DNA from 2 places in the Streptomyces agglomeratus genome. Region 2 is predicted to be linked to the other one. Evidence: riboswitches for the same ligand, from Rfam matches in the RefSeq annotation. Region 2 holds a riboswitch; the other holds the start of a gene.
The links. A riboswitch is a leader RNA that binds a small molecule or an ion and turns the genes downstream of it on or off. The one in region 2 is predicted to bind glycine.

Region 1: it holds a riboswitch for glycine, as region 2 does, so the genes downstream of both, gcvP (aminomethyl-transferring glycine dehydrogenase) here and gcvT (glycine cleavage system aminomethyltransferase GcvT) in region 2, are expected to answer to the same signal.

Annotation. Positions count from the first base shown of each region.
Region 1 is NZ_MEHJ01000001.1:6,646,674-6,651,205, forward strand. Features, by position in the region: gene AS594_RS29130 (MerR family transcriptional regulator) at 1-69, shown strand, start outside; gene AS594_RS29135 (DNA polymerase IV) at 185-1,630, shown strand; gene AS594_RS29140 (PRC-barrel domain-containing protein) at 1,558-1,923, opposite strand; glycine riboswitch at 2,038-2,134, shown strand; gene gcvP (aminomethyl-transferring glycine dehydrogenase) at 2,370-4,532, shown strand, end outside.
Region 2 is NZ_MEHJ01000001.1:2,601,260-2,605,791, forward strand. Features, by position in the region: gene AS594_RS10880 (enhanced serine sensitivity protein SseB C-terminal domain-containing protein) at 1-517, opposite strand, end outside; gene AS594_RS10885 (enhanced serine sensitivity protein SseB) at 596-1,369, opposite strand; gene AS594_RS10890 (AAA family ATPase) at 1,424-2,149, opposite strand; glycine riboswitch at 2,276-2,373, shown strand; glycine riboswitch at 2,374-2,473, shown strand; gene gcvT (glycine cleavage system aminomethyltransferase GcvT) at 2,509-3,624, shown strand; gene gcvH (glycine cleavage system protein GcvH) at 3,683-4,063, shown strand; gene glyA (serine hydroxymethyltransferase) at 4,083-4,532, shown strand, end outside.

The DNA.
Region 1 (4,532 bases), 4.0 Mb from region 2:
ACGGGCGAGACGCTGGTCGGGCACAACCCCACGGACGAACTCGCGCGGCGCCGCAACAAGGCGGGCTGACGGGCGGCTCGGGGGCGGACGGAGGACGGGCCGGTCGGCGCTCCGGCCGGTGCGGCTGTCTTCCCGCCGCGCCGTCGCCGCCCGATTGTCAGTGCCGTACGGCAGCATCGGTGGTGTGAGATCCGCGCCGACCATCCTGCATCTGGACATGGATGCCTTCTACGCCGCAGCAGAGCAGGCGGCGAAGCCGAGTCTGCGCGGAAAGCCGGTGGTCGTCGGCGGAATCGGGACCCGGGGGGTTGTCGCCACCGCGTCGTACGAGGCCAGACGATTCGGGGTGCATTCGGCGATGCCGGTGGCCCAGGCGCGCCGGCTGTGCCCGAACGCCGCTTACCTGATGCCGCGCTTCGCCCTCTACCGGTCGGTCAGCGAACAGGTCATGGAGCTCCTCGGGCGGCTTTCCCCGCTGGTGGAGCCGCTGAGCCTGGACGAGGCGTTCGTCGATCTGGAGGCCGGCGGAGTGGCCGACGACTCCGCCTCGGCGCGCAGGGCGGGCGAACTGCTGCGCGCCGACATCAAGGCTGTCACGGGGCTGACGGGCTCCGTGGGACTCGCGGGTTCCAAGATGCTCGCGAAGATCGCGTCGGAGCAGGCCAAGCCGGACGGTCTCGTGCTCATAGAGCTGGGGACCGAGCGGGAGCTGCTGGGGCCCATGCCGGTGCGGATCCTGCCGGGGGTCGGCCCGGCCACCGGCGAGCATCTGCGCCGGGCCGGAATGACGACCGTCGCCCATCTCGCGGAAGCGGGCGAGGACGAGCTTGTACGCCTGCTGGGACGGGCGCACGGGGTCTCGTTGTACCGAATGGCCGCCGGGCACGACGAACGGCCCGTGGTGGCTGAGAGGGACGCCAAATCCGTGTCGGTCGAGGACACCTTCGAAGTGGACCTGCACGACCGGGTCCGGGTCAGGAACGAGGTGGTGCGGCTGTCGGACCGGTGCGTGCAGCGGTTGCGGGCGGCCGGGCGCTCGGGCAGGACCGTGGTGCTGAAGGTGCGCAGATACGACTTCTCGACTCTGACGCGCTCCGAGACGCTGCGTGGGCCCACCGACGATCCGGCGGTGGTGCGGGAGGCCGCCGGGCGGCTGCTGGAGTCGGTGGACACCACCGGCGGCGTCAGGCTGCTGGGCGTGGGCGTCACCGGGCTGGCCGACTACACGCAGGAGGACCTCTTCGCACAGGCGGCGGCGGGGGAGCGCGCGCAGGCCGAGGCGCAGGGTGCGCAGGAGACCGCGGAAACGGTGCCCGGCGCCGGGGAGCCGGTGGCGGCAGCTCCCGAGCCGCCGCAGGAGCGCCGGTGGCTGGCCGGGCAGGACGTGCGGCACGCCCGGTACGGAGCGGGGTGGGTGCAGGGCAGCGGGCTCGGGAGGGTGACGGTGCGGTTCGAGGAGCCGACGTCGCCGCCGGGGCGGGTGCGGACCTTCGCGGTGGACGATCCGGACATCACCCCGTCCGATCCGCTCCCGCTGGTGCGGGCGCCCGCCGGGGATCAGGCCGAGTCGTCGCCGGCCAGCCGCCCGAAGTCCCGGTCGGGGGCGGGGGAGGAGATCTCCAGCCCGTAGTGGTGGTAGAGCTGGAGTTCCTGTTCGGGGGAGAGGTGGCGGCCGACGCCGAAGTCGGGTGCCTCCCGGATCAGGGCGCGGTCGTAGGGCACCCGCAGGGAGTCGTCCACGACCTTGCTGGGCTCCAGCGGGACGAACGCGTCCCGGCTGAAGAGACCGGTGCGTACCGCAGCCCATTCGGGCACACCCGTGGCGTCGTCGAGGTACACCTCGTCCACCGTTCCGATCCTGGTGCCGTTGCGGTCGTACGCCTTGCGGCCGATCAGGCTGCGCGGATCAATGTCGGTCTGCACGGTCCCTCCAACTGATCGCGGCTGCTCCCTAGACCCTACGAAAGGGCACAACTGTGGACTCGGCCACTCGAGGGATTCAGGACAGACCTCGCTGGTAGGCTGGCCAATGGCTGCTGACCCCGTGCGGGAGAGTCTCCGGTGAACGTGCCGGAGGCGCCGAAGGAGCAAATCCTCCCCGGAATCTCTCAGGCACCCGTACCGCACGGACGAGGTCACTCTGGAAAGCAGGACGGGCATCGGACGGGCATGTGCTGGGCAAGAGCGCAGCACCCGTCACGGATCCCTTCCTCACCGACGGTGAAAGCCGGAACGACCTCGACGTCAGCGACGTACCTACGGTCTTCCGGTGAAGCTCTCAGGTTGAGATGACAGAGGGGGAGGGCCGTCCGGGTACCCGTGCCGTGGTGCCCCTCGCAGGTCGCGTCAGACCAGGAGGCCTTCCGCAGATGACCGCAAACCGCATTCCGCTCTCACAGCTTGAGCGTGGCATCCCCTTCGAGCAGCGCCACATCGGGCCCGATGCCGGAGCTCAGGCCAAGATGCTCGCCCAGGTCGGTTACGGCTCGCTCGACGAGCTGACCGCGGCCGCGGTGCCGGACGTCATCAAGAGCGCCGAGGCGCTCGGACTGCCCGACGCGCGTACCGAGGCCGAGGTACTGGCCGAGCTGCGCACGCTCGCCGACCGCAACCAGGTGCTCGCCCCGATGATCGGGCTGGGCTACTACGGCACCTTCACGCCGCCGGTGATCCTGCGCAACGTCATGGAGAACCCCGCCTGGTACACGGCGTACACGCCCTACCAGCCGGAGATCTCGCAGGGCCGCCTCGAAGCGCTGCTCAACTTCCAGACCATGGTCGCGGACCTGACCGGACTGCCGACCTCGGGTGCCTCGCTGCTCGACGAGGGCACCGCCGCCGCCGAGGCCATGTCGCTCGCGCGCCGCGTGGGCAAGGTCAAGAACGGCGTCTTCCTGATCGACTCCGACACCCTGCCGCAGACCGTGGCCGTCATTCAGACGCGCGCGGAGCCGACCGGTGTCGAGGTCGTCGTCACGGACCTGTCGGACGGTATCCCGGCCGAGGTCGCCGAGCGCGGTGTCTTCGGTGTGCTGCTCCAGTACCCGGGAGCGTCGGGCGCCGTGCGGGACATCAAGCCCGTCATCGAGCAGGCCCACGAGCTCGGGGCGATCGTCACCGTCGCCGCCGACCTTCTCGCGCTCACGCTGCTGACCTCGCCCGGCGAGCTCGGCGCGGACATCGCGGTGGGCACCACCCAGCGCTTCGGTGTGCCGATGGGCTTCGGCGGCCCGCACGCCGGCTTCATGGCCGTACGCGAGAAGTTCGCGCGCAGCCTGCCCGGGCGGCTCGTCGGCGTCTCCGTGGACGCCGACGGCAACAGGGCGTACCGGCTGGCGCTCCAGACGCGTGAGCAGCACATCCGCCGTGAGAAGGCCACCAGCAACATCTGCACGGCGCAGGTGCTGCTCGCCGTCATGGCTGGCATGTACGCCGTCTACCACGGCCCCGACGGCCTGCGCGGCATCGCGCGCCGCACGCACCGCTACGCGACGCTGCTCGCCGAGGGCCTGCGCGCCGGCGGCGTCGAGGTCGTGCACGGCGCGTACTTCGACACGCTGACCGCGCGCGTTCCCGGCAAGGCGGCCGAGGTCGTCGCGGGGGCCCGTGAGCGCGGGGTCAACCTGTACCAGGCCGACGCCGACCACGTCTCCATGGCCTGCGACGAGACGACGGGCCGCGCGCAGATCTCCGCGGTTTGGGCGGCCTTCGGGGTCGACGCGGACATCGAGGCGCTCGACGCCCGGGTGGCCGACGCGCTGCCCGAGGGGCTGCTGCGGAGTGACGAGGTGCTGACGCACCCGGTCTTCCACCAGCACCGGTCGGAGACCGCGATGCTGCGCTACCTGCGCAGGCTCGCCGACCGCGACTACGCGCTCGACCGCGGCATGATCCCGCTCGGCTCGTGCACGATGAAGCTGAACGCGACCACCGAGATGGAGCCGGTCACCTGGCCGGAGTTCGGAGCGGTCCACCCCTTCGCGCCGGTCGAGCAGGCGCAGGGCTACCTGACGCTCATCCACGAACTGGAGGAGCGTCTCGCCGAGGTCACCGGGTACGACGCGGTGTCCATCCAGCCGAACGCCGGTTCGCAGGGCGAGCTGGCGGGGCTGCTGGCGGTACGGGCGTACCACCGGGCCAACGGCGACGACCAGCGCACGGTGTGCCTGATTCCGTCGTCCGCGCACGGCACCAACGCGGCGAGCGCGGTCATGGCCGGCATGAAGGTCGTCGTCGTCAAGACCCGTGAGGACGGCGAGGTCGACGTCGAGGACCTGCACGCCAAGATCGAGCAGTACCGCGACGAGCTGTCGGTGCTGATGATCACCTACCCCTCCACGCACGGGGTGTTCGAGGAGCACGTCGCCGACATCTGCGCGACGGTGCACGAGGCCGGCGGTCAGGTGTACGTCGACGGCGCCAACCTCAACGCGCTCGTCGGACTCGCCAAGCCGGGCAAGTTCGGCGGCGACGTCTCGCACCTGAACCTGCACAAGACCTTCTGCATCCCGCACGGCGGCGGCGGCCCCGGC
Region 2 (4,532 bases):
CCCAGGCGCGGCGCAGCGCGCGGACCGCGGACGTGCGGTGGGCGTTCTGCGTGAGCAGGGCGTAGAACTGCGGGATCTCGATCGCGGGTTCGGACAGCCGCAGCGGTCCGGCCGGCATCCGGTCGAGTCCGGTAGCGATCCGCCGCAGGTCCAGCCAGGGGATTCCGACGCCGCCACCGGGGGCGTGCGGGTTGAGCCAGATCCCCCAGCGGTCGGGGAAGAGGGCACGCGCGACGTCACGTCCGGACACCACTTCGTACGCCCTGCTCCACCCGCTCGCGGCTAGCTCCTGGGCGGAGGTGACGCACGGCGCGTAACCGAGGCCGTCGACGTCCATGTTTCCGTACTGGGCGTCCGGCGATCCCGCCTGGCCGTGCCAGAGCAGCATCCAGACCTTGCCGCCCGCCGGATCGGCGAGGGCGCGCAGGAGTGCCTCGTACGCGTCGTAGCGCCCGGGTGTCACCTGGCGCAGCATGTGCTCGACCTGCCCGGCCGCCGCAGTGCCTGACGCGCTCACCCTGGGTCCCGCCCCTCTTCGATCCACCGTGTCGGTTGTCGGCCAAGCTTAAGCGGCAGCGCTGACACAGAACACGAGTCAGGCACGTGTGTAGAAAGGCCGGACCTTCTCCAGCATCCAGCCGGCGACCGGGTCCTGCGCCACGTCCAGCAGGACGAGGTTGACCTCCCAGGGCACCTGGACGCGGCCGAGCGCCCGGCCGAGGGCGTCCATCGGGGCGTTGCGGTCCGGGCCCTCCCAGGCGGACAGCTGTACGCCGACGAACATCACCGGGGCGCCGCCCTCGATGCTCGCGAGCGCCCGCCGGGCGGTCAGCACCACACCGCTCTCCTGGAACTCACCGGCGGCGGCGGAGAGGAAGTCGACCGGCTCCTCCTGCCAGTCCGGCTCGAAGAGCCGCACCCTGCCCCCGCTGGCCGGCCCGTCCAGCGGCGTACGCCCGGCCCTGCAGAGTTCGGCGACGGCGGGCGGCGGCAGCGGCACACCGACCGGGCCGTCCGGGTTCACGGCGATGCCGAGCTGCGGGGGCAGGCCGCGGGCGAACTCGCGGGCGGGGGCCACGGTGAAGGACATGTGGGGCCCGGCGCACTGGCGCAGCTGTTCCTCCGAGCTGTACACGGGGACGTACGCCTCGCCGTGGATCTGCACCGTGGGCAGGTCGAGGTTCGGGGAGTCCGGCCCGCCGCCGTTCGGCAGCGGCACCCACACCTGGCTGCGCCCCAGCACCTCGACTATGCGGCCGCCGGCGGCGGGGTTGCCGAGCGACGCGCCCAGCACCTCTTCGAGCTCGTTGCCGGGCCAGCCGCTGCCGCCGTGGGGGTGGGCCGGTACCGGGAAGTCTGGGTAATCCACGGCACGACTTTAACGCGGGGCGCGGCTGCCCCGGGGGCCTGTTCCCCTGCCCGCCTACGCCCCCGCCGCCGGCCCCGGGAATTCGATCACCGTGAGCGCGCCCGCGGCGTCCCGGTCCAGCAGCACCGCCGAAGCGCAGCCCACCGGCAGCCGGCCCGCCTCCGCGTCCCGTACCAGCCGGGCCACCGCCCTGCGGTGCCGGGCGAAGGCGTAACCCGAGACGCCTCGGCCCCGCTCCTGCTGGCCGGCCCGCGCCACGTCGGCGGTCACGTCGAGCAGCACCAGGTGCAGCGCGACGCCCCGGCGGCGGGCGTCGCGCGCCAGCCAGCGCCGCACCCAGGTCTGCGTACCGCAGTCGTGCACCACGACGCCCTCGCCCGAACGCAGCGCCCGCCGGAGCCCGGCGTAGTGCGCCACGCGCACCAGCGGCCGGTAGAGGGCGTACGGCACCGCGCGGGGCATCCGCGCCTCCCACCGCTCGCGCACGTCCTGCGAGTCGATGCGGTGCGCCGCCGCACTCGCCGTACGGCGGATGAGGGTGCTCTTCCCGCTGCCGGGCAGGCCGGACACCACCACCGTGTCACCGGCCGCGAAGGCCAGCACCCGCGGGCTGCGCCCCTCGCGCTCGCGCAGGTCGCGCACGGTCGCCGCGGGCCGCCGCGCGGCCGCCCTGACCGGAACCGGTACGGGCACGGCCATCGGCACGCCCTGCTGGGCCGGTACCGCGCGCTGTGCGGCACCGGCGGTCGCCGCGTAGGCACCTGGCTGCTGGAACGTCATCGTCTTCCCCCTGTCGGGTGTCCCCCACCCTTCCCCCACCCTTCCCCAAGAAGTGTAAAGAAAAGGTAATGCGCCACAAGTCCATTTCCGTGCAATGATGTGCCCGCCAACTGCATACCGGCCGCTTGAATCCGCGCGGGAGAGTCCGGGGCACCCTGTGCCCGGGACGCCGAAGGAGCAAGTTCCTCCCTTGAATCTCTCAGGCCCCGTACCGCGCGGGCGAGGCAGATCTGAAAAGCGGGCCGCTTCGTCGCGGCTCCACCCAAGGTGCAAGCCGGGGCTCTCCCGGTGAACCTCTCAGGTTCCGATGACAGATGGGGAGGATCGTCCTCGCCTGTCATGCCCTGGGAGCCCCTCACATGAGCACTGTCCCCCGTCACACCGCCCTCGACGCCACTCATCGTGCGCTGGGCGCGACCATGACCGACTTCGCGGGCTGGGACATGCCGCTGCGGTACGCCAGCGAGCGCGACGAGCACAACGCCGTTCGCACCCGCGCCGGCCTCTTCGACCTCTCCCACATGGGCGAGATCACCGTCTCCGGCCCGCAGGCCGTGAACGCGCTCGACTACGCCCTCGTCGGCAACATCGGCACCATCGGTCTCGGCCGCGCCCGCTACACGATGATCTGCCAGGAGGACGGCGGGATCGTCGACGACCTGATCGTCTACCGGCTGGGCGAGACCGAGTACATGGTCGTCGCCAACGCCGGCAACGCCCAGGTCGTCCTCGACGCGATCACCGAGCGCGCCGCCGGCTTCGACGCCGTCGTACGGGACGACCGTGACGCGTACGCCCTGATCGCCGTCCAGGGCCCCGAGTCCCCCGGCATCCTGAAGTCCGTCACCGACGCCGACCTCGACGGGCTGAAGTACTACGCCGGCCTGCCCGGCACCGTCGCCGGCGTCCCGGCGCTGATCGCCCGTACCGGTTACACCGGCGAGGACGGCTTCGAGCTGTTCGTGGAGCCTCGGCACGCCGAGACGCTGTGGCAGGCGCTGACCGAGGCGGGCAAGGACGTCGGTCTGGTCCCGGCCGGCCTCTCCTGCCGCGACACGCTGCGCCTGGAGGCGGGCATGCCGCTGTACGGGCACGAGCTGACCACCGCGCTCACCCCGTTCGACGCGGGCCTCGGCCGCGTCGTGAAGTTCGAGAAGGAAGGTGACTTCGTCGGCCGCGCCGCCCTCGAAGCCGCCGCCGAGCGCGCCGAGACCGCCCCGCCGCGCAAGCTCGTCGGCCTGATCGCCGAGGGCCGCCGCGTCCCGCGCGCCGGTTTCCCCGTCGTCGCGGACGGCAAGGTGATCGGCGAGGTCACCTCCGGCGCCCCCTCCCCGACGCTGGGCAGGCCGATCGCCATGGCGTACGTCGACGCCGCGCACGCCGCTCCCGGCACCTCCGGTGTCGGCGTCGACATTCGCGGTACGCATGAGCCGTACGAGGTCGTCGCGCTGCCGTTCTACAAGCGCCAGAAGTGACCCCCCGCACAACCTCCCCGTTCACCAGCACTCCCCCGCGTACAGGAGAATTCAGGTCATGAGCAACCCCCAGCAGCTGCGTTACAGCAAGGAGCACGAGTGGCTGTCGACCGCCGAGGACGGCGTCGCGACGGTCGGCATCACGGAGTTCGCGGCCAACGCGCTCGGTGACGTCGTCTACGCCCAGCTCCCGGCGGTCGGCGACACGGTGAGCGCGGGCGAGTCCTGCGGCGAGCTGGAGTCGACCAAGTCGGTCAGCGACCTGTACTCCCCGGTGACCGGCGAGGTCGTCGAGGCCAACCAGGACGTCGTCGACGACCCGTCGCTGGTGAACTCCGCCCCCTTCGAGGGCGGCTGGCTCTTCAAGGTGCGCGTCACGGACGAGCCGGGCGACCTGCTCTCCGCCGACGAGTACGACGCCTTCTCCTCCGGCAACTAAGACCTCGATCGGGACCGTGATGACGCTTCTCAACACTCCCCTGCATGAGCTCGACCCGGACGTCGCCGCCGCCGTCGACGCCGAGCTGCTCCGCCAGCAGTCCACCCTCGAAATGATCGCCTCGGAGAACTTCGCTCCGGTCGCGGTCATGGAGGCCCAGGGCTCCGTACTGACCAACAAGTACGCCGAGGGCTACCCGGGCCGCCGTTACTACGGCGGCTGTGAGCACGTCGACGTGGTCGAGCAGATCGCCATCGACCGCATCAAGGCGCTCTTCGGCGCCGAGCACGCGAACGTACAGCCGCACTCGGGTGCCCAGGCCAACGCCGCCGCGATGTTCGCGCTGCTCAAGCCCGGCGACACGATCATGGGTCTGAACCTGGCCCACGGCGGTCACCTGACCCACGGCATGAAGATCAACTTCTCCGGCAAGCTCTACAACGTGGTCGCGTACCACGTGGACGACGCC